One region of the Cedecea sp. B1(4) genome, then DNA from elsewhere that is predicted to be linked to it. Evidence: predicted binding sites of a transcription regulator. Region 1 holds the regulator's gene; each other region holds the start of a gene.

Region 1 (9,660 bases):
CCGTGACCAGGCGGGCTGCGGCTGGACCAAAGGCGAGGTCTCCGGCGGCGACGGAAAGCCAGCGTTGAACGGCTGCCGCGCCCTGCGGATCTTCCGGCAGCCATGCACGTTCGCCACTTTTTTTCGCCAGGTAGACAAGAATGGCGTTGGAGTCAGGGATCAGCGTGCCTTCATCGTCCAGCAGAGGGACCTGCCCAAACGGGTTGAGTGCCAGGTATTCCGGCTGCTTGTGCGCACCAGCTTTTAGATCCAGTTCAACCAGCTCATGGGGCAGGCCGAGCAGGGAGAGAAACAGGCGAGCGCGGTGGGCATGACCTGACAGCGGGAAGTGGTAGAGTTTCATAAATTGGTTCCTGATTGACTGAACGGGAAAGGCCCCGAACGATGCAAACAGGTTGCCACAGGCAATAATGGGCAGGAATAAGCCTTATCGGCAATTCATTATTGCGAAAAACGTAATAATAGCGGGAGGGAAAGTGAAAGAACCCTCTCCCTGTTAAAGGAGAGGGTGAGTTGCAGGACTATCAGTGTGCCGCAGCCTCTACGCCATGGCGGCGGTGCCTGGTGACGAACCCAAGCAGCAGGCACATGACGAAGACGACAGCGTACAGGCCATTGGCGGTGTGCAGAGCAGCCAGAGGACCACTGTGCGCCACGATTGGACCCGTGACGATGAAGGTCAGCATGGTGCCCACGGTGCCGCAGGTCAGGACAAAGTTAACCAGCTTCGGAGAGGACACTTTGGTCTGCTGTGAACCCAGGGTGATGATGGTGGTGTAAATGGCGCTGGAGAAGAAACCAAGCGACAGAATAAACCACACCAGGTGAGCCGGGTCACCGTGGTTGAACAGGTACATTAGCACGGTGGCTGCCCCGGCGAGCACGGTCAGAATGCGCTGCAGGTCGAAGAAACGCAGGATGAAGCTGAACGCCCACATGCCGAACATGTAAGACATCCAGAAGTCACTCACCAGTTTACCGGCATCGTTGATGCTCATGCCCAGGCCTTTGGCATATTCCGGAACCCAGGAAATAAAGCCCAGCTGGCCGAGGATGTAGCACAGCGCCGCGATGGACAGGAACAGCACGCCGATGCCCCATTTTTCTTTGGTGACAGGCTGGTCGTCTTTCTTCGCATGTTTGCCCAGCGCCGGGAATTCACAGCCCAGGGTCAGCAGGAAGATAGCGACATAGACCAGGCCGATACATACGTAGACCCAGTACCAGTTGATGCTGCGAGCCAGCAGAATAGCGGCGACCATCGGGAAAATCATCCCGGCCATGCTGAAGAAGGAGTCGGTAAACAGCAGGCGGGAACCACGCTGACGCCCTTCATACATATGGGTGATCAGGAAGGTACCAATCGACATGGTTATCCCGCTCACAAGGCCCAGTACGAACATGGATGCGGAGAAGATAGCCAGGTTATGACCGAAGATCAGGCCAGCGACGGCCAGCACCATCAGCAGGAAACCAAAGCGCAGCTGGGTTTTCAGCGGCACGATTTCCATCAGCCAGGCGTTCAGGAAGATAGAGATTAAAATACCGGCATTAAGGAACGTAAAGGTATTACTCATGCTGGACACCGGCAGATTAAAGTACTCTGCGATGTTTCCCATCACCATCCCGGTGACGATCACCAACGCGCCAGTCAGGGCGTAGGAGAAGAAGCTAATCCATAAGAGCTTGGTTCGGTTGCTGTTAGTCATAACGAGCCTGTGCAAGGAAATGTAAAGCGCATTGACAGCGCGGCGGACGGGCAGATTTTAGTCATTTGCGTGATCTATTTAAATGAATTATGAATTTATTGCTGAAATAAACTGATTGAATCATGAGGTGCATCACATATTTCAATCTATTTCAGCGTGTTGGCACGGCAACTCGTTGATTTGCGTGTAAGTAAAAAACCGTAAATGGCTGGCGTCGGCTGCGGTGCCTCTTTACAATCAAGCCACTTGCTTCACTCACTGCCTTCGTAAGGAATTGTTCATGCTCAAATCGACACTGGCGGCTGTTGCAGCTGTATTCGCCCTCTCTGCGCTTTCACCTGCAGCGCTGGCTGCAAAAGGCGATCCGCACGTCCTGTTGACCACCTCGGCTGGCAATATTGAGCTTGAGTTAAATAGCCAAAAAGCGCCGGTTTCGGTCAAAAACTTCGTGGATTACGTCAACAGCGGTTTTTATAACAACACTACCTTCCACCGCGTAATCCCGGGCTTTATGATTCAGGGCGGCGGTTTCACCGAAGATATGAACCAGAAGCAGCCTAACGCACCGATTAAGAACGAAGCGGACAATGGCTTGCGTAACACCCGCGGCACCATTTCTATGGCGCGTACCGCAGACAAAGACAGCGCAACCAGCCAGTTCTTTATCAATGTGGCCGATAATGCCTTCCTGGACCACGGCCAGCGTGACTTTGGCTACGCCGTATTTGGTAAAGTGGTCAAAGGTCTGGACGTTGCCGATAAAATTTCCCAGGCGCCAAGCCATGACGTCGGCCCGTACCAGAATGTGCCGACTAAACCTATCGTGATTCTTTCCGCGAAGGTCCTGCCTTAAGTATTTCTGCGCGGGCCTCAATCGCCCGCGCTACGCCTTCCCTGAAGCAGAGAATTTCAATAAGTGGTGAGCCTGGCGTTGGAAAGCGACTAGAATAGCGCGTTCTTTTTTGCCCTGGAGCTGCCATGTTACTGCTTATCGACAACTATGATTCCTTCACCTGGAACCTCTACCAGTATTTTTGCGAACTGGGTGAGGAGGTGTTGGTTAAGCGTAACGATGAAATTGGGCTGGAAGATATTGAGCGCCTGACCCCGGACAAGTTGGTGATCTCTCCAGGCCCTTGTACCCCGACCGAGGCGGGTATTTCACTTGCCGCCATTAATCACTTTGCCGGGCGGCTACCGATTCTTGGCGTTTGTCTCGGACATCAGGCTATTGCGCAGGTGTTTGGGGCGACTATCGTGCGGGCCGAACAGGTGATGCATGGCAAAACCTCCGCCATCAGCCATAACGGCGGCGGCGTATTCCGTGGGCTGAATAATCCGCTGACCGTGACGCGCTATCATTCGCTGCTCATTGATCCCGATACCCTGCCTGACTGTTTCGAGGTTACGGCGTGGACGGATAAGCAGGAAATTATGGGCATCCGTCACCGCTCGCTGGATCTTGAGGGCGTGCAGTTCCACCCGGAAAGTATTCTCAGCGAACAGGGGCATGCGCTGCTGGCGAATTTCCTCCAGAGATGAATTGTCACTTGCCTGTTTTTGGTTTTTTATGCATATTTCGTGATTATATTTTCATTAAAATCTAACGCATAAAAACGGGTGGGGAATAAATGGCAACTGAACAAGCAGCGGTTACGCGGGCAACCTTCGATGAAGTGATTCTGCCGATTTATGCACCAGCAGAATTTATTCCAGTGAAAGGGAAAGGCAGCCGCGTGTGGGACGCAGCCGGGAAGGAGTATGTGGATTTTGCCGGAGGCATCGCCGTGACCGCACTGGGGCATTGCCACCCTGCGCTGGTGGAGGCGCTGAAGACCCAGGGTGAAGCCCTGTGGCACACCAGCAACGTTTTTACTAATGAGCCCGCCCTGAAACTTGCCCGTAAGCTGATTGATGCCACCTTTGCCGAGCGCGTCGTCTTCATGAACTCCGGTACGGAAGCGAACGAGACGGCTTTCAAGCTGGCTCGCTATTATGCTTCGACCCGCCATAGCCCGTACAAAAGCAAAATCATCGCCTTCTACAATGCGTTTCACGGGCGTTCGCTGTTCACTGTTTCCGTGGGTGGACAGGCTAAATACTCCGACGGCTTCGGCCCGAAACCTGCCGACATTATTCATGTGCCGTATAACGACCTCGCGGCGGTGAAAGCGGTGATGGGCGATCATACCTGCGCGGTAGTGGTGGAGCCGATTCAGGGCGAGGGTGGCGTGACCGCCGCGACGCCGGAGTTCCTGCAGGGGCTGCGCGATTTGTGTGATGAGCATCAGGCGCTATTGGTCTTTGATGAAGTGCAGTCCGGCATGGGCCGCACGGGCGAGCTTTTCGCTTACATCAACTACGGCGTCACGCCAGATATTCTGACCAGCGCCAAAGCGCTTGGCGGTGGCTTCCCGGTAAGCGCTATGCTGACCACCCATGAAATTGCCTCCGCGTTCCACGTCGGTAGCCACGGTTCTACCTACGGTGGCAACCCATTGGCCTGTGCGGTGGCCGGGGCGGCTTTCGATATCATCAACACGCCGGAAGTTCTCAAAGGTGTGGCGGACAAACGTCAGCTTTTCGTTGAACAACTGCAAAAGATAAACGCACAGTTCGATCTTTTCAGCGACATTCGTGGCATGGGACTGTTGATTGGTGCAGAGCTTAACGAGAAGTACAAAGGGCGTGCCCGCGAGTTTCTCTACGCTGGCGCGGCAGAAGGTGTGATGGTATTGAACGCCGGGCCGGACGTTATGCGCTTCGCGCCTTCGCTTATTGTCGAGGACGCGGATATCCTGGAAGGGATGCAGCGTTTCGCCAAAGCGGTTGCCAGCGTGGTAGCCAGCTAAGGCTAACCCGAGCGTCGCAGACGGCGGTTGAGCCAGATCCCATGATGAGGCCGCTGGCGCCAGGCGACCGAGGAGATGGTATGCATGGTGTTCAGGTGGCCAATAATCCGCTGTAAATGCTGCTCCATGGTGCTTAACGGCCCCGTGGGCAGCGTGTCCGATTCCAGGATATTCGCGTCGTTCGACCCGCCAGGCCCGTCATACTCCAGCCTTTGCTGGCATCGCTGTAACCCAATCTCACAAGACTGTAGATATTTCTGCGCCAGGTCCGGCGTCAGCATGTTGTGTTCGCGCGCCAGCGTGGTCATGGCGTTGATATGCTCGACGATGAACTGGCTGTGCGTCACCCAAAGTTTCATGTCTGCCAGGTAGTGGGAGTTAAAGCCTGGCTCCTGCATCGCCTGATTGAGCGAGTTAAACAGCGCATTGTGCGCCTGGTTGACCCGCATACGCTGCCAGGCCAGCGGCGTGGGCTCTGGATCGTTGCTCAATATCAGCCGAATAGCATCCTGATCTGCCTCCAGCGCGTCGTGGGCGTTCTGACGCAATAGGCCGGTTTGCCACTGTGGCCACAGCCAGATCATGCCGCCAAAGGCGATCAGGCAGCCAAGAAGAGTGTCTATGAGCCTGGGAATGATGTAACTCTCGGCGCTGAGGGTAATGAGCTGCAGGGTATATACCGCCGTGACGGTAAAGCCAATGGTGGCCCAGCCGTAGCTTTTGCGGATAAACAGGTAGCTCACCAGCGTAATCATTAACATCGCCAGCAGGGTGTAGCTGTCCGGGACGTGGAAGTGCAGGGTGATACCCGCGATACACAGCCCTGCCATGGTGCCTGCCGCCCTGTGAACAATGCGCACCCGCGTTGCACCGTAGCCGTTTTGCGTCACGAACATCACCGTCATTAGGATCCAATACGGCTTTGGCAGGTGTAAGAAGGAGCCCAGCAGGCTGGCAATGGTCAACATCACACCTAAGCGCGCGGAGCTGCGCAAAGCGGAGGATTTGAACGAGAGATAGCTTTTCAGGGCCGGGAAAAACGGTAAACGGCGTTCCCTGTCCTCCATTAAATCCCTCACGTACAGCGGCCGCTGGGTTTTCAGTACCCGGGCAATGCGGCTGAAGTGGTAATGGCAGAACTGCCCCACTGGATTGTCCGGGTTCTGGCGAGCTATTTTTTCCAGGGCGTCGATCTGCTTATCCATGGTAAAGCGCGTTGGATAGCGGTGATAAAGAATATCGTCTGCCAGCACGCGCAGGCGCGCGGCGATGGTTTGGGCATTCCAGCGGATCACCGCCTCGGCATGGCTTTGCTCGACCAGTTTTTGCACCTCTTCAGGCTGGTGCAGGCTTACCGAAATGTGTTCCTGCAGATCCAGCGCAACCTGGAAAGCGCGTAATAGACGCTTGTAGCCGTTTTGCTGGTTGGCCGATAGCATATGCAGCTGCTGATAGCAGGTGGTGATCAGATCGACGGCTTTTTGTTGGCGGGCCAGCAGCGGCGGCAGCGCTTTTTCCGGGTCGGTATGCTGGGTCAGCAGGCTGTATTTTGCTTCGCAGTAATCTGCCAATTGGCGGTACAGCAGGCTGAGCGACTCCCTGAGCGGCTGTTCGCGCCAAAGCCGGAACCAGAACCAGTTGAAAGCGCCGTACCAGATGGTACCGAAGATATAGAGCACCATCGGTTTCCATATAGGCATGTTACCGGCCATGCTGAGCGTAAAAATAGCGGCGATCAGCGATGCGGGCAGCAGGCGAGCGTGAAGTGAACTGATTTCCGCCGTCACGCCGAGCAGCAGAGCCATGACGATCAATATTGCCGGCAGCGGGATGTGGGTATAGAGCAGCAGAAGCTGCAGGATAAGGCTGCTGAGGGCGAACAGGCTGCCGCCTATAATCAAACGTTTGAAGAAGCGTTTGTGTGGTGTGTCCAGCCCGGCAATGTTGCAGCAGGCGGGAACTAACGAGAAGAGCAGGCCGTTTTGCAGGCTGCCAAGCAGCAGGCCGACAGCCACGGGAAGACACAGCACCAGCGTTTGCCGCAGCGCGTAGTTAACTTCCGGGTGGTAAATTAATCTCTTCCACATAGCCTGAATTGTAGAGACAAAAAAGGCGTGTTACCGAAGCGACACGCCTTTATAAGGGCTAATTAACGGGTGCCGTAAACGACAATCGTTTTACCGTGGGCGGAAATGAGGTTCTGATCTTCCAGCATTTTCAGAATACGGCCAACGGTTTCGCGGGAGCAGCCCACGATCTGACCGATTTCCTGGCGGGTGATTTTGATTTGCATCCCGTCCGGGTGGGTCATGGCATCCGGCTGTTTAGCCAGGTTAAGCAGCGTCTGAGCGATGCGGCCGGTCACGTCGAGGAAGGCAAGGTTGCCAACTTTCTCAGAAGTCACCTGCAGGCGGCGCGCCATCTGGGAAGAAAGACGCATCAGGATATCCGGGTTGACCTGAATCAGCTGACGGAATTTTTTATAGGAAATTTCAGCTACTTCACAGGCTGTTTTGGCACGAACCCAGGCGCTACGCTCCTGACCTTCTTCGAATAAACCTAATTCACCAATGAAATCACCCTGATTCAGATAAGAAAGGATCATCTCCTTGCCTTCTTCATCTTTAATCAGAACAGCTACGGAGCCTTTGACGATGTAGTACAGCGTCTCCGCCTTTTCACCCTGGTGAATCAGCGTGCTCTTCGACGGATACTTATGAATGTGGCAATGAGACAAGAACCATTCGAGAGTCGGGTCTGTTTGCGGTTTGCCAAGCACCATGCGCGGTTATCCTCTGTTATAAACTGGCTACCAAAGACAAGACGTGGAACCTCTTGTCTGGCGTTGCAATCGTGAAATTTTCCCAAGCCCTGGGAGCTGGCGGGCAGGTTAACCCTGCGGCCTGTAATTAGTCGTTTCCTCTGCTTACGGCATAAACGTCTCTGTATCGCAGCAGCATCCGGATTGTTTTAGCATAGCTTTTGGTTAGTGTCTTGTATTGTCTCGTTTCAGCATGACCTGGATCGCCTTACGTTGCCAGTTTTCACGTAGACGCGTAATCTGAAAGAAATTTTTATTACGGGAGTAGGTAAAATGCAGGCACGTGTTAAATGGGTGGAAGGCATGACCTTCCTCGGCGAATCCGCTTCTGGCCACCAAGTTCTGATGGACGGTAACTCCGGGGATAAAGCGCCAAGCCCGATGGAAATGCTGCTGATGGCCGCGGGCGGTTGTAGCTCAATTGACGTGGTGTCGATTCTGCAAAAAGGCCGCCATGATGTGACGGATTGTGAGGTGAAACTGACTTCCGAACGTCGTGAAGAAGCACCGCGTCTGTTTACCCGCATCCATCTGCATTTTGTTGTGACCGGGAAAGAGCTGAAAGAAAGCGCGGTTGCCCGCGCCGTTGAGCTGACCGCAGAGAAATATTGCTCGGTGACGTTGATGCTGGAGAAAGCCGCCGAGATTAGCCACAGCTACGAAATTATTGAAGCGTAAGTAGAAAAGGGCGGTGTAAAGCCGCCCTCACGCTATCAGGCAATTTTCCTGCCTTCCGCCAGCCGCTGCACCAGCGGGGCCATGATCAGCTCCATCGCCAGCCCCATTTTCCCGCCCGGTACCACCAATGTATTGATGTGGGAGATAAACGACCCCTGCAACATCGCCAGCAGATAAGGGAAGTCGATGTCGTCCAGCCCACGGAAGTGAATGACCACGAAGCTTTCGTCCAGCGACGGAATGGCTCGCGCGGCAAACGGGTTAGAGGTGTCTACGGTCGGAACGCGCTGGAAGTTGATATGGGTACGTGAGAACTGCGGCGTAATGAAGTTGATGTAATCGTCCATGGATCGCACTACGGAATCCATCACCGCTTCCCGTGAATGGCCGCGTTCGCTGGTATCGCGCACCAGTTTCTGAATCCATTCCAGGTTAACGATGGGCACCACGCCTACCAGTAAATCGACGCAGTCGGCGACGTTATGTTGAGGGGTGACTACACCGCCGTGCAGGCCTTCGTAAAACAGGACGTCAGTGGGCTCCGGGAGCGGCTGCCAGGGCGTAAAAGTGCCCGGCACTTGGTTCCACGGCACCGCTTCATCGTAGGTATGCAGGTATTTACGTGCTTGCCCTTTGCCGGTCTGGCCGTATTCGATAAAAGTTCGTTCCAGTAACCCGAAGTCGTTGGCGTCTGGCCCAAAGTAACTAATATGGCGGCCAGCATCGCGTGCCTTGCGGATGGCCATGTCCATTTCCGGGCGGGTATAGCGGTGGAAACTGTCGCCTTCAACTTCGGCGGCGCGCAGGTTGAGCTGCTGGAAAATCTTGCGGAAAGCGAGGCTGGTGGTCGTGGTACCGGCGCCGCTGGAACCTGTGACCGCAATAACCGGGTGTTTGGCTGACATAGGGTGAAAACTCCGTGAGGGATCGGAAAAGAGATCTGTATCTGCTTGTTATACTTTTCAGCCAGTATAGATCACCCTGCCAGTCAGCGGTCAGCCGCGAAACTGCCCGCGCGGCATAATGTTCACCGTTTCATGGAGTTCAGACCAAACCAGCACGGCCTCGCCGTTTTGTAACTGGCGCTTCACGTCGGCGACTTTTTGCGTCAACGAGCGCTCCTGCTCACCATAATCGGTGCCTTCCCGTAATACAAAAGATTCAATCAAATTGTCGAGCGTTTCAGGGTCGAGATCTTGCCAGGGAATGATCATTTCAGTGGTCCAGGAAGCGGGTTAGCCAATCGGGAATGCGCTGCTCAAGCCACATCTGTGGGCGCAGCAGAGTCCCGCCGACAAAGCCAACATGGCCGCCGTAAGTCGTGAGCTGGTAGTGGATATTGGGCGGCAGCGTTTCGCGATCCGGGATGACGTGGTGATCCATAAACGGGTCGTCTTTGGCGTGGATAATCAGCGTCGGAGCGGCAATTTCCGGCAAAAGCGGCATGGCGCTGCACTGGCGATAGTAGTCCAGCGCGTCGGCAAAGCCATGGATCTTCGAGGTAATTAAGTCATCGAACTCGCGAATGCGGCGCAGGCTTTTCAGCTTGCGGAGGTCGATAGGCAGCGAGCCAGGGTAGCTCTTCAGCTTACGGGCGGCA
Region 2 (9,660 bases), on a different contig from region 1:
CGGCCTGGTATGCCGAAGCCATTAAATCCAGGTCAGCGAGCGGTGAGCCGGACCCGCAGACGCTGCAGATTGAGCAGGCCACGGTGCATATTGCCACGCCCGGCGCGCTGGCTTCGGAGTATCATGTTCTGGTGGATCTCCACGGCGGGGCGTTTACCTTTGGCGGGGGGGAAGCCTGCAAGGCCAGCGCCAGCACCCAAGCTGGGCAGTATGGGATCCGTTGCTACAGCGTCGATTACCGCATGCCGCCTGAACATCCTTTTCCGGCCGCGCTGGATGATTGCCTGGCCACATACCGTTACCTGCTGGAGCGATATGCCCCGGAAAATATCGTGATTGCCGGGCGTTCGGCGGGCGGTAATCTGGCCGCTGCGATGGTGCTGAGGGCGCGTGATGAAGGCTTGCCGTTGCCGGGTGCGTTAGTGCTGCTGTCCCCGGAGGCAGACCTGACCGAGTCCGGCGACAGCTTCCAGGTGAATCAGATTGTGGATGTGGTGCTGCCGGGGTCGTTAAGGGAAAACAACCTGCTCTATGCCGCGGGGGCTGAGTTAACGCATCCTTATCTTTCGCCGCTGTTTGGCGATTTTACCCGTGGTTTCCCGGCAACATTGATTCAAAGCGGCACGCGGGATTTATTCCTGTCAAATGCGGTGAGGCTGCACCGGGCGTTGAGGAAAGTGAACGTCGAAGCCGAGCTGCACGTCTTTGAGGCGATGCCGCACGGTGGATTTATGGGAACGCCTGAAGACAGAGAGTTGGTTGCTGAGGTGGCGAAATTTATTCGACGCCAGCTCAGGCTGGAGAACTAAAAACAATAAAAAAGCCGGCGGCGAAGGATCGCGACCGGCTTTTATTCATTACGCTAACATTACGCGTTCAGCAGCGGCTCTGCAGTTTTCTCCACCAGCGCCAGCAGGACTTTGACATCCTCCAGGGTGACGGTTGGGTTCAGCAGGGTCAGCTTCAGGCAGGTCACGCCGTTATGCTCGGTCACGCCAACGTTCGCACGGCCAGACTCCAGCAGCGCATCGCCGATTTTCTGGTTCAGCAGCGCGATTTCAGCATCGCTGCGGCCAGCCAGGCTTGCCGGACGGAAGCGGAACAGCACGCTGGCCAGCTGAGGCTGCATCACCAGCTCCAGAGCTGCGTGGTCAGCCACATAGGCCGCTACATTCTTCGCCATGGTCACGCCGTGATCGATAATTTCAGCGTACTGTTTCTGGCCCAGCGCCTCCAGGCCCATCCATAGCTTCAGAGCGTCAAAGCGGCGGGTGGTCTGCAGCGACTTGGACACCAGGTTCGGTACGCCTTGCTCTTCGTCGAACTCGGAGTTCAGGTAGGCCGCCTGGTAGCGCATCAGCTCGTAGTGGCGAGCATCTTTCAGCAGGAACGCGCCGCAGCTGATGGTCTGGAAGAACTGCTTGTGGAAGTCCAGGGTAACGGAGTCCACCAGCTCCAGGCCGTTCAGGTAATCGCGATACTTCTCGGACAGCAGCAGTGCGCCGCCCCAGGCTGCATCAACGTGGACCCAGATCTGGTGCTCTGCGGCCAGCTTCGCAATGTCGCTCAGCGGGTCGATAGCGCCTGCATCGGTCGTACCGGCAGTGGCGACGATAGCCATGATCTGCTCGCCGTTCGCTTGCGCCTGGGCGATTTTAGCCGCCAGGTCGGTAACGTCCATACGGGCAAACTCATCGGTTTTCACCAGCGTGACTGACTGGTAGCCCATGCCCATTAGCGCCATGTTTTTCTGCACGGAGAAGTGGGCATTTTCAGAGCACAGTACTCTGATTTTGCGGATATCACCGGTCAGACCATCCTGCTGGACAGAGTGGCCCTGGCGCGCAAAGTAAGCGTCACGCGCCAGCATCAGGCCCATCAGATTGCTCTGGGTCCCGCCGCTGGTGAACACGCCCGCGTCGCCAGGCTGATAACCGACCTGCGCGCGCAGCCATTCGATCAGCTTCATCTCAATGATGGTCGCCGACGGGCTTTGGTCCCAGGAGTCCATGCTCTGGTTGGTGGCGTTGATCAGCACTTCTGCGGCCTGGCTAACCACCAGGCTTGGGCAGTGCAGGTGCGCCACGCACTGCGGGTGATGCACCAGCAGGCTGTCTTTTAAGAAATACTCAATCGCGCGTTCAATCGCGACCTGGTTGCCCAGGCCCTGAGGATTGAAGTCGAGCTGAATGCGTTCTTTCAGCTCGGCGACGGTTTTGCCCTGGTACATCTGGGGCTGCTGCAGCCATTCCACTACGGCTTGGCTGGTCTGGGCGATCGCCTGCTGGTATTCCTCAATGCTCTGGGCAGAGGAGGCCAGAATCGGGTTAGATCGGGACATATTTATTACTCCAGTCAGACAGCTTTTGCGCCAGCGGCTAACAAGGCTTTTTCAAATTTACTCAGGAAGATTTCCAGCTCGTCATCGCTGATCAGCAGGGACGGCAGCAGGCGCAGCACGCAGCCGTTACGGCCACCGCGCTCCAGAATCAGGCCCGCCTCGAAGCATTTTTTCTGAATCAAAGCAGACAGCGCGCCGTCAGCCGGGTAGCAACCCATGTGATCCTGTGCTTCTTCTGGCTTAACGATCTCAATGCCGAGCATCAGGCCCAGGCCGCGAACGTGGCCGATAGCCGGGTAGCGTTTCTGCAGATCGTACAGTTTGCCTTTCAGCCATTCGCCCTGAGCGGCAACTTTGTCTGCGACTTTGTTGTCTTTCAGGTACTTCAGGGTGGTCAGGCCGGTCGCCATCGCCAACTGGTTGCCGCGGAAGGTGCCGGTGTGGTGGCCAGGTTCCCAGGCATCGATCTCTTTTCTCAGGCCCAATACGGCCAGCGGCAGACCGCCGCCAACGGCTTTGGACATCACGATGATGTCTGGCTCGATGCCAGCGTGTTCGTAGGCGAACAGCTTGCCGGTACGGGCAAAGCCAGCCTGAACTTCATCGATGATCAGCACGATGCCGTGCTCTTTGGTCACTTTACGGATGCGCTGCAGCCACTCGGCAGGCGCCGGGTTCACGCCGCCTTCGCCCTGAACGGCTTCGAGGATCACGGCCGCAGGTTTGCGCACTCCGCTTTCAACGTCGTTGATCAGGTTGTCGAAGTAATAGGTCAGCGCTTTCACGCCCGCGTCGCCGCCAATGCCCAGCGGGCAGCGGTATTCGTGCGGGTATGGCAGGAACTGTACTTCCGGCATCAGGCCGTTAATGGCCGCTTTCGGAGACAGGTTGCCGGTCACGGACAGCGCGCCGTGGGTCATCCCGTGGTAGCCGCCGGAGAAGCTGATCACGCCGCTGCGGCCGGTGTGTTTCTTAGCTAGCTTGATAGCGGCTTCTACTGCGTCCGCGCCGGATGGGCCACAGAACTGCAGGCAGTACTCTTTACCCTGGCTCGGCAGTAAAGAGAGCAGGTATTCTGAGAACTCGTCTTTTAACGGCGTAGTCAGATCCAAAGTATGTAACGGCAAGCCGCTGGTAATGACGTTTTGGATGCTTTGCAGGATGTCAGGATGGTTGTGGCCAAGCGCCAACGTGCCCGCACCGGCCAGACAGTCAAGGTAACGATTACCTTCCACGTCGATGATCCAGGCGCCCTGGGCTTTGGCTATAGCGAACGGTAATTTGCGCGGGTAACTTCTGACATTCGATTCGAATTCAGCCTGTCGTGCCAAATAGGTTTCGTTGGTAGCGTTTGCAGATTTTGCATCTAAAGTATCAATACGGACTTTATCCGTCATCATATCTCTCCTACAACCGTCGGCATGAGCGCAGCGGCTGAATTAAGTAAACAATACTCATCATGCTTCAAGTTGAAACTCGAATTATCCAGAGTATAGGTATGGGTTAGGGTGCATAAAACGCCGCCAATATATGGCTTTTTACCCCCCCACTCAATCATTTATTTTTTTCAATTTTTTTAATTTAAAATCAATGAATTGAAGACTCTTTTGACGGGTATCCAGACATCCGATCTGTCAACTATTGGCAATGGCAGGAAAAAAAGCCCCCTGAAAGGCCTAATTTTGCGTATTAAAACGGTCTGGACAGACCAGGTTTTGCTGGATAGAAATAATTAACAACAAAAAATTACCCCGGGACATTGATTGGCAACTGGGGTTGCACTTTTTACCCGTAAACCTGGCGCTGGTTCAGCTTTAACGGCAAAAAACGCTCACCTGTTTTTCAATAATGTCTGCCAGGCAATCCCGAATCGGGTTAGGTTCAGATGAGGCTCTTGGTAGACAAATGCCTAATGAAGGGAGAGCGGGAAGCGTCTGGATCATCGGGAGATCGGCAGGTTTTCCTACCTGCGTTCTTGGCGTCACGCCTAATCCGGCTCGCGCCGCTGCCCAAAGGCCGTTCAGACTGCTGCTGGTAAAGGCTATCCGCCAGGGGATCCCTGCACAATCCAGTGCCTCAATGGCGTGAAGGCGTAAAATACAGGGAGCATCAAAAACCACTAAAGGTAGCGGCTGCCCATTGGCGAGGCATGCCTCTACCTGCTCGGGGATGCCCATCCAGTGCAGAGGAATTTTACCGATCTCATTCTCTGCGCAGGCCGATGGCGTTTGCCAGAGTAAAGCCAAATCCAGCTGCGAATGGTTGAGGGCGGACTCCAGCTCTGCGTTTCGTGCGATGCGTGCCTCAAGAATGACGGCAGGGTGGGCGCGACTAAATGACCCAAGAACGTCGGTTAACAAGCCCTCGCCAAAATCCTCCTGAAACCCTACCCGTAAGAGCCCACTCAGCTGTGTGTCTCCCACCGCAGCCATTGCGGCATCATTCAGCTCCAGCAGGCGTTTCGCATAACTCAACACAATTTCGCCCGTTGGCGTCAGCGTCAGGCCCCGGCCTGATTTTTTGACGACCGGCGTTCCGACCTGATCTTCCAGTTTCTTCAACTGGGCGCTGACCGCTGAGGTTGATCGCCCCAGCCGGTCCGCTGCCCGGGCAAAGCTGCCGAGCGCCATGCCGGTCACAAAGGTGCGGAGAACGTCGAGATCTAAATTCGTCATAATTATTGTCCTGAAAATCAGGATTATTGGTCAAAAAATATCTGATTTTTAGAATGATACTCAATGAGTATGCTCAGGTTGTCAACAACAGCCGGGAGGCTTCATGGGCGAAACATCACACGACATTCAACGGGTTTTGAGCCGGTCGCCAAAACTTGCCAGTATGAGCAACGACTTGTTATTTATGGATATCTGGGAAAGACTGGAACTGAATAAACGCGATCGCAGCCTGATCACCGTGGCGGCGCTGCTGGCATTGTACCGGCTTGAACAGTTGCCTATTCATCTCGAGTTAGCTCGCAAAAATGGCGTCAGCGATGAGGAGTTAAGCGAGCTGATTACCCATCTGGCTTTTTATGCGGGCTGGCCTGCCGCCCACAGCGCGCTAAAAGTACTGGATAAGCTGATCGTCGGATGCCGTCGGGAGGAGCAATAAATGCCGGTACTTCATGTCACCTTATTGAAAGGAAAAACGGAGGCCAGGCTGGCGGCGGTTTCATCCAGCATACAGCGGGCGCTGGTGGAGGCATTTGATGTGCCGGAGGCGGATCTGTTTCAGGTTTTTCACGAGCAAGATAAATCAGCGTTGCGGTTTGATCGCCACTATATGGCGGGGCCGCGCAGCGATGACTGGCTTCTGATTGAGATAACGGCCGGTAAGCCACGAAGTACTGAGATGAAGCAGTGTTTTTACCGGGCCATCACCGAGCAACTTGCCGAGTCACCGGGTATTCAGCCCAACGACGTTATGGTCGTCATTCGCCATAACAATGCTGAGGACTGGTCGTTTGGTGGGGGCAAGGCGAGTTTGCTCCCGGAGTAAGATCTACCCCTTAAAATCGCTGGGCGCGGGGGAGCCATCGCTGTATATTTTTATACACAACGATCATAAGGACTCCCGCCGTGAACCGATTTACCCGCCGCCTGACGCTGGGCGCACTATTAGTACTTTCCCCGCTCGCCGCGCTGGCGAACCGCACGCTCACCGACCAGCTTGGCCGCCAGGTCACTATCCCCGACGAGGTTAACCGCGTGGTGGTGCTTCAGCACCAAACGCTCAATCTGTTGGTGCAAATGAACGCCACCGACAAAGTGGTTGGCATTCTGGCGAACTGGAAGCAGCAGCTTGGCAGCGGCTATGCGCGCCTGGCGCCGGAGCTTGAGCACAAAGCTCAACTGGGCGATTTAACCAGCGTGGACACCGAAAAGCTGGTGGCGCTGCACCCTCAGGTGGTGTTCGTCACCAACTATGCACCGCAGGAGATGATCGACAGCATTAGCAAACTCGGCATCCCGGTGGTCGCGATTTCGCTGCGTCACGACGCACCAGGCGAGCAGGGTAAGCTGAACCCGTCAATGCAGGATGAAGAGCCAGCCTATAATCTCGGGCTGAAAGAAGGCATCGAGCTGATTGGCGAAGTGGTTAATAAAGAGAAACAGGCCAAAGCGCTGGTCGACGCCACTTTTGCCGAGCGCAAGCTGGTCAGCGACCGCCTGAAAGACATCCCGGCAGACCAGCGGGTGCGGGCTTATATGGCCAATCCTGACCTGACCACCTACGGCTCCGGGAAATATACCGGCCTGATGATGGCCCACGCGGGCGCATTGAACGTGGCGGCGTCCACCGTGAAAGGCTTCAGGCAGGTGTCGATGGAGCAGGTGATCGCCTGGGATCCGCAGGTGATCTTCGTGCAGGATCGTTACCCTAAAGTGGTGGATGAGATCGTCAGCAAGCCCGAGTGGCAGCCGATCGACGCGGTGAAAAGCCATCAGGTCTGGCTGATGCCGGAATACGTCAAAGCCTGGGGCTACCCGATGCCGGAAGCGATGGCGATCGGCGAGCTGTGGATGGCGAAAAAACTGTATCCCGCCAGATTCAAAGACATCGACATGAAGAAAGTGGCCGACAGCTGGTATCAGCGTTTTTACCGCACCCACTATGAAGGCGTTGAGTAATGACGCTGCAAATTCTGGCGGCGGGAAGCCTGCGGCGGGTCTGGCAGCCGCTTATGGCCCAGTTTGAGCAGGAAACTAGCTTGCCGACAGAGACGCAATTTGGGCCAGCGGGCCTGCTAAGAGCCCGTATAGAAGCCGGTGAAAACTGTTCGCTGTTTGCGTCGGCAAACATGGCGCACCCGCACACGCTGCTGGAGCGGGGCAAAGCTCGGGTGGTTCAGCGGTTTGCCGGGAACGCCCTTTGCCTGACGGCGGCGGCGCACTGCGTTGAGGAGCAAAGTACTTGGCTAACGCTATTGAGCAATCCGGCCTTACGTATTGGCACCTCCACGCCGGGCAGCGATCCGTCCGGGGATTATACCTGGCAGTTCTTTGCCAGATTTGAAGCTGAATTTGGCATCGCCCTGCAGCCGCGAGCCTTAGCTCTGGTTGGCGGACCGGACACGCAGGCCGTGCCCGATGGCAGGCTTGCGGCGCAGTGGCTTATTGCCAGCGGCCAGGCCGATCTGATGATTGGTTACCGAAGCTATGCCGCAGCGCTGCAGGCCCATCGTGAACTGCGGGTGTTCGAGATCCCGGCGTCCTACAATATTCAGGCCGATTATGGGCTGGCGGTGTGCGATGAACGGGCGGAGCCGCTACGGGCGTTCCTGGTCTCGGACGCTGCGCGGCAAATACTGCGGGATTACGGCTTTGTCGTCTGAAAGTAAAAAACCGCCGATGAGGCGGTTTCTTTTCATGCTTCTCAGCCTGTTAAGGCATCATCGTCGGCCATTCGGGCGGCATTCGGGCGATGATCTCGACCAGCCCCGTTTTAAACGACGCCCAGATAATCGGGAAGTCGCCGAGCGTCAGGCCCAATAAACCCATGGCAAACCAGCAGGATGCGGCAATCCCCAGCCCGCTGCTGATTATGGCTAAAGCCCGGTAATCCGAGCGGCGAAACTGAATATTCAGGCTGCTTGCCAAAAACATCAAAACCGCACTAAGCAGCGGCCAGCGTATGAGCATCACGCCGGTGGTGATTGTTGCCATGGACCTTGTTCCTCAAAAAGCTGCAATTTATTTTTCTGTTGCACTGATAATGTGAAGTTTATCACTTTTGTGTGTTTAATCACCAGCGTTGTGATGGTTTTTTGCGCGGTTTTGAGGCCGGGTCGGCGGGGTTTTTTAGGAAAACCTGGACGTGGAGGGCGTGAACATTTTGTTTATCTGACGTTTACCACAATTTCGTTTAAATAATCATTCCCTGCTGCTTTAACCCCAGAAAAACTCATATTAACGCGATGGGTTAAATCTTAAGCTAAACAGCATCCCGGTTCCTCTTATCTCTTTGTTGCGCAAATTAATGTCCGCAGAGTTAACGGCTGAAGGCTATTGCTAAAGCAGGCTTTATGATGCAACGTAATCGGCGGTCATCAGGTTGTTCTAATAAAGTATAAAAACAGGCGCATAAAAGCAGAGACGTGTGAGCATCATGGTGAAACGGATTTATCTTAAGGCGTTGCGTACCTCAGGTTTTGTCCTGATCGTTTGCCTGCCGATAATGCTGGCAATTTATTTTGCCCATGTTCGCGCCACCAGTGACACCCAGCAGCACCTGCACTCTTTTGGTAAACTGGTGATGGAAAAAACGGAAATCGTCATCAGCCATGTTAATGAGGCGCGCAGCGAGGCGGAACGTTTCTCCGGGGAAATATGCAGTCCCCGGCATATGGCAAATATGCTGGATATTGTGCGCGGTAAACTTTTTGTCGCCGATTTAATTTACGTCAGCGGCGATAAGCTGCTGTGCTCGACCAGCTATAAGCCGTTAAAAGCGCTGCCAGCGCCGCTCCCTTCTTATACCCGTAAACCGGACGTCGCGATTTATTATTATCTGGATACGCCGTTTTATGCCGGGCATAAAATGACCTACATGCAGCGCGGGCATTATATGGCGGTGATTAACCCGCTCACCTGGTCAGAAGTTTTGTCCGAAGATGACTCGCTGATTTATGGCGTCTATGACACCGTCACCCGCAGTTTTTTCTCTTTAAGTCCGGGGGCCGACAGCGACCTGCTGCACAGTTTTATTCTGCGTAAAGAGAAAGCGTTTACCGAAGATAACCGTTTTTACGCCGTCGACCAGTCGTCTAAAAGACCGATTGCAGTGATTGTTTCCACGTCAGAAACCTTGTTTAACCGCCAGTGGTATCACCAGCTGACGCTGACGCTTCCGTTAGGTGTTATTTGCAGCCTGCTGATATTAATTATGTGGTCCCGAACCCGTCAGCAATTAAATTCCCCACGGCGGATGCTTTTAAGAGCGCTGGCCAGAAAACAGCTCAAACTTCACTACCAGCCCATTATTGATATTCAAAATGGCTATTGCGTGGGGGCAGAAGCGCTGCTGCGGTGGGTGAATTTTAACGGACAAACCATCAGCCCCGGGACGTTTATTCCGCTGGCAGAATCTGAAGGCCTGATTCACAAAATATCGGACTATGTGGTTGATGCGGTATTTAAAGATTTTGGTGAATTTCTTGCCGACCATCCTGGCCTCTATATTTCGATTAATCTTTCAGCATCTGACTTTCATTCTTCACGCTTAATCACCGTACTTTCAGAACGGATTAAAACCTACAACATTCGTCCGGGGCAGATAAAAATCGAAGTGACCGAGCGAGGGTTTATTGACGTTGAAAA
Region 3 (9,660 bases), on a different contig from region 1:
AACCTTCCGGCGTTGAAAGCGGCCATCGATAACGGTGCAGATGCGGTGTACATCGGCCTGAAAGATGATACCAATGCGCGTCATTTTGCCGGTCTTAATTTCACCGAGAAAAAGCTGCAGGAAGCCGTCAGCTACGTGCATCTTCGCGGCCGTAAGCTGCATATTGCCATCAATACTTTTGCCCACCCGGACGGCTACTCCCGCTGGCAGCGGGCGGTTGATATGGCCACCCAACTGGGTGCCGATGCGCTGATCCTGGCAGATTTAGCCATGCTGGAATATGCCGCTGAGCGCTATCCACACATCGAGCGCCATGTATCGGTGCAGGCTTCGGCCACCAATGAAGAAGCGATTCGGTTCTATCATCGCCACTTCGATGTTGCCCGTGTGGTGCTGCCTCGCGTGCTTTCTATTCATCAGGTCAAACAGCTCGCGCGCGTCACGCCAGTACCGCTGGAAGTCTTCGCTTTTGGCAGCCTGTGCATTATGGCGGAAGGGCGTTGCTATCTTTCGTCTTACCTTACCGGCGAGTCGCCCAATACCGTGGGTGCCTGCTCCCCCGCTCGCTTTGTGCGCTGGCAGCAGACGTCCCAGGGGCTGGAGTCCCGTCTCAACGACGTGCTGATTGACCGCTATCAAGATGGCGAAAATGCGGGCTATCCCACCCTCTGCAAAGGGCGTTATCTGGTTGACGACAGGCCTTACCACGCGCTGGAAGAACCCACCAGCCTTAACACGCTCGAACTGCTGCCGGAGCTGCTCGCCGCCAATATTGCGTCGGTGAAAATCGAGGGCCGCCAGCGCAGTCCGGCTTATGTGACTCAGGTGGCAAAAGTCTGGCGCCAGGCTATCGATCGCTGCATGGCCGATCCTAAAGGCTACCAGGCCCAACCTACCTGGATGGAGACCCTGGGATCTATGGCCGAAGGCACGCAAACAACGCTTGGTGCCTATCACCGCAAATGGCAGTAGGGGAAAAGCATGAAATATTCATTAGGGCCGGTGCTTTACTATTGGCCAAAAGAGACGCTGGAAAAGTTTTATCAGGCCGCGGCGAAAAGCCGGGCCGATGTGATTTACCTGGGCGAAGCGGTATGCAGCAAGCGCAGGGCAACCAAAGTTGGCGACTGGCTGGATATGGCGAAAATGCTCGCAGGCCAGGGCAAACAGGTGGTGCTTTCCACGCTGGCGCTGGTGCAGGCTCCATCAGAATTGGGTGAACTGAAGCGCTATGTAGAAAACGGCGACTTTCTGATTGAGGCCAATGATATCGGCAGCGTAAATATGGCCGCCGAACGCAAACTGCCGTTTGTCACCGGGCATGCGCTCAACTGCTATAACGCCGTGACGCTGCGCCTGTTATTAAAACAGGGCATGACGCGCTGGTGTATGCCGGTCGAGCTTTCCCGCGACTGGTTAGCCAATATGCTCAACCAATGCGATGAGCTCGGCATTCGTGACAAATTCGAAGTGGAAGTGCTGAGCTACGGCCATCTGCCGCTGGCTTATTCCGCCCGCTGCTTTACCGCCCGCTCCGAAGACCGCGCCAAAGACGAGTGCGAAACCTGCTGCATTAAGTACCCAAATGGCCGGGATATGCGCTCTCAGGAGCAGCAACAAGTCTTTGTGCTGAACGGCATTCAGACCATGAGCGGCTATGTCTATAACCTTGGCAATGAGCTGACGTCGATGAAAGGGCTGGTAGATATTGTTCGCCTGTCGCCCATGGGTTTAGGGACGCTGGATATCTTGAACGCCTTCCGGGCCAATGAGAACGGTAGCGCACCGCTGCCGCTGGCCAAGCGCAGCGACTGTAACGGCTACTGGCGACGCGTTGCCGGGCTGGAGCTTCGGGACTGATAATAGCTCACTTTGTTAACAAATTTGGTCATCGTTTAATGCACTATTAAAAGTGCAGCTTTTCTGGCCGGCGCGGTATTCCTGCGCCAGGCTGGAAGAAGACCTTCAATCTGATGACTACGCTGTAACAAAAGTGAGCGGTTATGACTGACAAAAATGTTGCTTTCTCGGTGCTGGATTTAGCGCCGATCCCTCAAGGCTCCTCGGCGCAGGAGGCTTTTTCCCACTCTCTGGATCTCGCCCGACTGGCTGAAAAGCGCGGCTACCACCGCTACTGGCTGGCGGAACACCACAATATGGTCGGTATTGCCAGCGCGGCAACCTCGGTGCTGATTGGTTACCTGGCCGCGAATACCACCACGCTGCATTTAGGTTCCGGCGGCGTGATGCTGCCGAACCATTCCCCGCTGGTGATTGCCGAGCAGTTCGGTACCCTCAATGCGCTTTATCCGGGGCGTATAGATCTCGGGCTTGGTCGTGCGCCGGGCAGCGATCAGCCGACCATGAGGGCGCTGCGACGCCATATGAGCGGCGACGTGGATAACTTCCCCCGGGATGTTGCTGAGCTGGTGGACTGGTTTGACGCCCGCGATCCGAACCCGCATGTACGCCCCGTGCCGGGTTATGGCGAAAAGGTGCCGGTCTGGCTATTAGGCTCCAGCCTGTACGGCGCTCAACTAGCGGCACAGCTGGGCCTGCCGTTTGCTTTTGCCTCGCACTTTGCGCCAGATATGCTGTTCCGGGCGCTGCAGCTCTACCGTGAGAACTTCAAACCGTCCGAACGGCTGGCAAAACCTTACGCTATGGTCTGCATCAATATCGTGGCGGCAGACAGCACCCGCGATGCCGAGTTCCTGTTTACTTCCATGCAGCAGGCTTTTGTTCGCCTCCGTCGCGGTGAAACCGGGCAGCTTCCGCCACCGGTGGAGAATATGCATCAGCTTTGGTCTGCCTCTGAGCAATATGGGGTTCAGCAGGCACTGAGCATGTCTCTGGTGGGGGATAAAGCGAAGGTGCGCCACGGCCTGGAGTCCGTTCTGCGCGAAACTGAAGCGGATGAAATTATGGTTAACGGCCAGATATTCGATCACCAGGCGCGCTTACATTCGTTCGATTTGGCAATGCAGGTGAAAGAAGAGCTTTTAGGCTAACGTGGTGTGAGGCCCTCTCAGCTCGGAGGGCCCGTTAGAATTTACTTATAGACCGGCAGGACGTCGAAGGTAGACAGAATGTGTACCAGCGCATTGCCCACACCAAAGATCAGAATCAGGACGATCATCGGCTTGCCACCCCAGACGCGGAATTTCGGGCTGCCGAAGCGTTTACGTGATTTTCTCGCCAGCAGCGCAGGGACAATGGCCGCCCAGATAGTCGCCGCCAGTCCCGCATAGCCAATCGCATACAGGAAGCCATTCGGCCACAGCAGGCCACCGACAATCGGCGGGACGAAAGTCAGCAGCGCCGTTTTCAAACGCCCGATTGCGGAATCGTCAAACCCAAACAGATCCGCCAGGTAATCGAACAACCCCAACGTGACGCCGAGGAATGAACTCGCCACCGCAAAGTTCGAGAACACCACCAGTAACAAATCCAGGCTTCGGCTGTTGAGCACGCCGCTCAGCGCCTGCACCAGCACGTCAATGTTGCCGCCCTTCTCCGCGATGCCAATAAACTCAGGGCGTGGAATATTCCCCATCGTTCCCAGCAGCCAGATGGTATACAGCCCCAGCGCCATCAGCGTGCCGTAAACCAGACAGCGAATAATGGTGCGAGGATCTTTGCCGTAATACTTCATCAGGCTAGGTACATTGCCGTGATAGCCAAAAGAGGCCAGGCAGAACGGCAGCGTCATTAATAAATAGGGCGTGTAGGAGGCATTGCTCTCCGCCACGTTAAATAGCGTTACTGGCGTGACGTGCCCAAGCAGGCTGCCGAAGGTCAGGAAGAAAGTAATGACTTTGGCACCAAGCACAATGGCCGTCATGTGGCTAACCGCTTTGGTACTCAGCCAGACGATAAACGCCACAGCCAGCGCAAAGGCCAGCCCCGCCAGACGAGCCGGCACGTCCAGCGACATCTCTGAAAACGTATGATGCAGGATGGAGCCGCTGGCAGAAATATAGGCGTAAGTCAGAATATAAAGCACAAACGCAATCGACAGGCCGTTGATCGCGTTCCAGCCGCGCCCCAGCAGATCTTTAGTGATAGTGTCGAAGCTGGAGCCGATGCGGTAGTTCAGGTTCGCCTCCAGGATCATCAGCCCGGAATGCAGCATGCAGAACCAGGTGAAGACCAGCGCAGCCAACGACCAAAAGAACCAGGCCCCCGACATCACCACTGGGAGCGAAAACATCCCTGCACCAATGATTGTCCCACCGATGATCATCACCCCGCCAATTAATGAAGGCTTTGTGCCGGGGGCGGTTAACGTTGTCATATCGAATCCCTGAAAAACTGAGCACGACGAAATTGTCTTATGCGGTTCATTGTACCAGTATATGAGTACAAAAGGGATAAAAAAAACCCCGATTGCAATAACCGGGGCTTTTATCACTGCCGTTTAAAAATAATACGGCAGATTATAGGTCAATTATGCATCACCGAAGCGACGACGAGCGGTTGCAGCTCCGTCTTCGCGACGCGGGCCACGGCCACCTTCACGGCGTTCACCGCTGAAGCTACGGCCTGCACCTGCACCAGCGCCTTCGCGACGTGGGCCACGACCGCCTTCACGACGCTCGCCGCCGAAGCCACGGCCACCGTCACGACCGCCACGGCGTTCACCGCTGCGCTCTGGACGAGGCTGTGCGTCACCCAACAGCTGCATATTCATCGGCTTGTTCAGAATACGAGTGCGGGTAAAGTGCTGCAGAACTTCACCCGGCATGCCTTTCGGCAGCTCGATGGTGGAGTGAGTCCCGAACAGCTTGATGTTACCGATGTAACGGCTGCTGATGTCGCCTTCGTTAGCGATAGCGCCAACGATGTGACGAACTTCAACACCATCATCACGGCCCACTTCAATGCGGTACAGTTCCATATCGCCAGCATCACGACGTTCGCGACGTGGACGATCTTCACCACCACGCTCTGGACGGTCACCACGTGGGCCACGGTCATTACGGTCGCCACGACGTTCGAAGCGATCGTCACGCTCTTTGAATTCGCGACGTGGGCGCATCGGTGCATCTGGTGGCAGGATCAGAGGACGTTCACCCTGAGCCATTTTCAGCAGTGCTGCAGCCAGCGTTTCGATGTCCAGCTCTTCTTCAGCGGAAGGCTGAATTTTTGCCAGCAGGCCACGGTACAGATCCAGATCGCTGCTTTCCAGCTGCTGCTGAACTTTAGCGGTGAATTTAGCCAGACGACGCTCACCCAGCAGATCTGCGTTTGGCAGTTCTACTTCAGGAATCGTCAGCTTCATGGTGCGTTCGATGTTGCGCAGCAGGCGACGCTCGCGGTTCTCAACGAACAGCAGCGCACGGCCAGCACGGCCAGCACGACCGGTACGGCCGATACGGTGAACGTAAGACTCGGAGTCCATCGGGATGTCGTAGTTAACAACCAGGCTGATACGCTCCACGTCCAGGCCACGGGCCGCAACGTCGGTGGCGATCAGGATATCCAGACGACCATCTTTCAGGCGCTCCAGGGTCTGCTCACGCAGCGCCTGGTTCATGTCACCGTTCAGCGCGGCGCTGTTGTAACCGCTACGCTCCAGCGCTTCAGCCACTTCCATAGTCGCGTTTTTGGTACGAACGAAGATAATCGCCGCATCAAAGTCTTCTGCTTCCAGGAAACGAACCAGCGCTTCGTTTTTACGCATGCCATAAACAGACCAGAAGCTCTGGCTGATGTCCGGGCGAGTCGTCACGCTGGACTGAATGCGCACTTCCTGAGGATCTTTCATGAAGCGACGGGTAATGCGACGAATCGCTTCCGGCATGGTGGCAGAGAACAGCGCGGTCTGATGTTCAGCCGGGATCTGCGCCATGATGGTTTCAACGTCTTCGATGAAGCCCATACGCAGCATTTCGTCCGCTTCGTCCAGGACCAGACCTTTCAGACCGGACAGGTTCAGAGTGCCGCGTTTCAGGTGGTCAAGCAGACGCCCTGGGGTACCCACAACAATCTGTGGTCCCTGACGCAGAGCGCGCAGCTGCACGTCATAACGCTGGCCGCCGTAAAGGGCAACAACGTTCACGCCGTGCATGTGTTTAGAGAAATCCGTCATGGCTTCAGCAACCTGAACCGCCAGTTCGCGGGTCGGGGCCAGCACCAGAATTTGCGGTGCTTTCAGCTCAGGATCGAGGTTGTTCAGCAGCGGCAGAGAGAACGCTGCGGTTTTACCACTACCGGTCTGGGCCATACCCAGAACGTCGCGGCCATTCAGCAGGTGTGGGATACACTCAGCCTGAATTGGTGATGGCTTTTCGTAGCCCAGATCGTTCAGGGCCTGAATGATGGAGGCGTGCAGCCCCAGATCAGAAAAAGTGGTTTCGATGATATCAGTCATGTAGTACATGTGCCTCGTTGATGGCGGCCAGTCTACGTAACTCATCGTGAAATTGATCTGCAATTTTCATTGAAAAGTGTGAACCGGCTCAAATTTGATTGATTAACGAACAAAAACGCCCTCACCCGTGAAGGTGATGACTTTAGTTAAAAAGTTTATGGGACGATCGTTGTTCGTCAGCTATTGCTGGTCCGATTCTGCCAGGTCGTCTTGCTCCTGGCCCAAGAGCGCTAATTCCAACAATGCATAACGATGCTCAACGTAGTTGTGTACGTTGTTAGCAACCGCTAACTTGAACAGTGCCTTGGCGCTGTCCTTATCCCCCAGACTTAGGTAGTACTTACCTAAATAGAAGTTGGTTTCACTGAGATGCTCAGCGAGCGAGGTGTTATCCGTTGCGTCCGCCTTGAGGCGTTCCATTAGCTCTTTTTCGCTAATGTTGCCCAGGTAGAACTCGACAATATTCCATCCCCATTGCTCTCTATCCGATTTCTCGAGACGCTGTTGTAGCGCCACTTTGGCCTGTTTTTCGTCCAAATTGCGTTCAGCAATATAGAGCCACAGGCTACGGAAAGGATCGTTGGGATCGTCTTGATAAAACGCCAGCAGATCATCTTGCGCTAAACGATAACGACCACCGTAATAGAGGGCGATACCGCGATTTAAGTGCGCGTAGTTGTAAGTTGGATCAAGCTCAAGTACAGAATCAAACGCTTCATAGGCAGCATCAAAATTGCCTGCCTGCGTTAAATAAATGCCTAAGTAATTGAATACTTCAGGCATATCGGGACGGATGGCCAGCGCTTGTGAAAAATCATTCCGCGCCAGAGCCCTCAGACCGAGGCTATCATACAACACTCCGCGCTCATATAAAAGCTGTGCGCGTTCGTCATCGGTTAAAGCCCGACTGGCAAGTATTTGTTCCATGCGTGCCAGAATCACTTCCTGCTGCAGCGTAGGCTGCAATGGCACCGCTAATACTTCGTTCTTACGCCAGGCAGAGTTGCTGCATCCGGCCAGCGTGATAGCTGTCGCAACGAAACACCAGCGCAAAAAAGGCTTCATTTCCTACTCCCGAAGACAACAAATGGATGAACGTCCTGTCCCCCGGCTGCAAACGAGACATCCTGTCTCGTAACAAACAGCTCTCCATGTCACCATGGAGAGCTTAATTGGCAAACCTTACTCAGCTTCTGGCGCGGCTGGTGCTGCACCTTCTGCCGGAGACTGCTCGGTTGCTTCTTTAATGCTTAAACGGACGCGGCCCTGACGGTCAACTTCCAGTACTTTCACCGGAACTTCCTGACCCATCTGCAGATAGTCAGTCACTTTCTCTACGCGCTTGTCGGCGATTTGAGAGATGTGAACCAGACCTTCTTTACCGCCGCCGATAGCAACAAACGCACCGAAATCAACGATACGAGTGACTTTACCGTTATAGATACGGCCCACTTCGATTTCCGCGGTGATCTCTTCGATACGACGAATAGCGTGTTTCGCTTTGTCGCCGTCGGTCGCTGCGATTTTAACGGTACCGTCATCTTCGATTTCGATAGTGGTGCCGGTTTCTTCAGTCAGCGCACGAATCACAGCACCACCCTTACCGATCACGTCTTTGATCTTGTCTGGGTTGATTTTAATGGTGTGAATACGTGGTGCGAACTCAGAAATATCGCCACGCGGTGCGTCGATAGCCTGCTCCATCACGCCCAGAATGTGCAGACGCGCACCCTTAGCCTGGTTCAGAGCCACCTGCATGATTTCGCGAGTGATACCTTCGATTTTGATATCCATCTGCAGCGCAGAGATACCTTCACGGCTACCGGCTACTTTGAAGTCCATGTCACCCAGGTGATCTTCGTCACCCAGAATGTCGGACAGAACAACAAAGTTGTCGCCTTCTTTCACCAGGCCCATCGCGATGCCCGCAACGGCGGCTTTGATTGGCACACCAGCGTCCATCAGTGCCAGAGATGCACCGCACACAGAGGCCATGGAAGAAGAACCGTTAGATTCTGTGATTTCAGAAACCACACGAACGGTGTACGGGAATTTGTCAGCTTCTGGCATAACGGCCAGAACGCCACGCTTCGCCAGACGGCCGTGACCAATTTCACGACGCTTAGGCGAACCTACCATCCCGGTCTCGCCTACGGAGTACGGAGGGAAGTTGTAGTGGAACAGGAAGCTGTCAGTGCGCTCGCCCATCAGCTCGTCCAGCGTCTGTGCGTCACGTGCAGTACCCAGCGTTGCGGTAACCAGCGCCTGAGTTTCACCACGAGTGAATAGTGCAGAACCGTGAGTGCGCGGCAGAACACCAGTACGCACGTCCAGACCACGAATCATGTCTTTTTCGCGGCCATCGATGCGCAGTTCACCAGCCAGGATGCGGCTACGAACAACGTTTTTCTCGATAGCGTGCAGAATGTCAGACAGTTCACCGGCATCCAGAGATTCGTCTTCTGCGGTCAGCGTCGCGATAACGTCAGCTTTGATGACGTCAACCTGTGCATAACGCTCTTGCTTCTCAGTGATGCGGTAAGCATCGCTCAGACGGGATTCAGCCAGTGCGGCAACGCGCGCATTCAGCGCTTCGTTCACGGCCTCAGGCTGCCAGTCCCAACGTGGTTTGCCGGCTTCGGCAACCAGCGCGTTGATTTCTTTGATGACAACCTGCTGCTGATCGTGACCGAAGACAACGGCACCCAGCATCTGGTCTTCGCTCAGCAGTTCAGCTTCAGATTCAACCATCAGTACTGCGCTTTCGGTACCGGCAACAACCAGATCCAGCTTGCTGGTTTTCAGCTCTTCAGCGGTCGGGTTCAGCACGTACTGGTCATTGATGTAACCAACACGAGCGGCGCCGATCGGGCCGTTAAACGGAATACCGGACAGGCTCAGTGCTGCAGAAGCACCGATCATGGCTACGATATCAGGGTGAACCTGTGGGTTAACGGAGACAACGGTGGCGATAACCTGCACTTCGTTGACGAAACCTTCAGGGAAGAGCGGGCGAACCGGGCGGTCAATCAGACGCGCAATCAGGGTTTCGCCTTCGCTTGGACGGCCTTCACGACGGAAGAAGCTACCTGGGATACGACCAGCAGCGTAGGTACGCTCCTGATAGTTAACGGTCAGCGGGAAGAAGTCCTGGCCTGGCTTGGCTTTTTTCTGGCCAACAACGGTAACGAATACCGCGGTGTCATCCATGCTTACCATTACAGCAGCGGTAGCCTGGCGAGCCATCATGCCGGTTTCAAGCGTGACCGTATGCTGGCCATACT

What was found. Region 1 encodes CRP, which controls carbon source genes, mostly activating them, when cyclic AMP is high. Its sites were predicted from a motif close to ATGTGANNNNNNTCACAT; they were not measured.
Region 2: a site for CRP is predicted at 8,057-8,074, ahead of ACR6JA_RS20500 (YjcB family protein). Genes of this name have one in related genera too.
Region 3: a site for CRP is predicted at 6,453-6,470, ahead of yrbN (protein YrbN). Genes of this name have one in related genera too.

The regions. Positions count from the first base shown of each region.
Region 1 is NZ_JCAHMZ010000007.1:13,501-23,160, reverse strand. It holds gene ACR6JA_RS15465 (glutathione S-transferase family protein) at 1-343, opposite strand, end outside; gene tsgA (MFS transporter TsgA) at 525-1,709, opposite strand; gene ppiA (peptidylprolyl isomerase A) at 1,990-2,562, shown strand; gene pabA (aminodeoxychorismate synthase component 2) at 2,688-3,251, shown strand; gene argD (bifunctional acetylornithine/succinyldiaminopimelate transaminase) at 3,341-4,561, shown strand; gene ACR6JA_RS15440 (YccS/YhfK family putative transporter) at 4,564-6,648, opposite strand; gene crp (cAMP-activated global transcriptional regulator CRP) at 6,711-7,343, opposite strand; gene ACR6JA_RS15430 (OsmC family protein) at 7,656-8,060, shown strand; gene ACR6JA_RS15425 (phosphoribulokinase) at 8,096-8,965, opposite strand; gene ACR6JA_RS15420 (YheU family protein) at 9,056-9,274, opposite strand; gene ACR6JA_RS15415 (hydrolase) at 9,276-9,660, opposite strand, start outside.
Region 2 is NZ_JCAHMZ010000012.1:53,801-63,460, forward strand. It holds gene ACR6JA_RS20460 (alpha/beta hydrolase) at 1-809, shown strand, start outside; gene ACR6JA_RS20465 (pyridoxal phosphate-dependent decarboxylase family protein) at 869-2,341, opposite strand; gene ACR6JA_RS20470 (diaminobutyrate--2-oxoglutarate transaminase) at 2,356-3,741, opposite strand; gene ACR6JA_RS20475 (LysR substrate-binding domain-containing protein) at 4,156-5,016, opposite strand; gene ACR6JA_RS20480 (carboxymuconolactone decarboxylase family protein) at 5,120-5,452, shown strand; gene ACR6JA_RS20485 (tautomerase family protein) at 5,453-5,839, shown strand; gene ACR6JA_RS20490 (ABC transporter substrate-binding protein) at 5,920-6,972, shown strand; gene modA (molybdate ABC transporter substrate-binding protein) at 6,972-7,676, shown strand; gene ACR6JA_RS20500 (YjcB family protein) at 7,726-8,007, opposite strand; gene ACR6JA_RS20505 (cyclic di-3',5'-guanosine monophosphate phosphodiesterase PdeC) at 8,450-9,660, shown strand, end outside.
Region 3 is NZ_JCAHMZ010000006.1:456,593-466,252, forward strand. It holds gene ubiU (ubiquinone anaerobic biosynthesis protein UbiU) at 1-972, shown strand, start outside; gene ACR6JA_RS14820 (U32 family peptidase) at 982-1,860, shown strand; gene ACR6JA_RS14825 (luciferase-like monooxygenase) at 2,004-3,011, shown strand; gene mtr (tryptophan permease) at 3,053-4,297, opposite strand; gene ACR6JA_RS14835 (DEAD/DEAH family ATP-dependent RNA helicase) at 4,451-6,376, opposite strand; gene yrbN (protein YrbN) at 6,369-6,446, opposite strand; gene nlpI (lipoprotein NlpI) at 6,557-7,441, opposite strand; gene pnp (polyribonucleotide nucleotidyltransferase) at 7,559-9,660, opposite strand, start outside.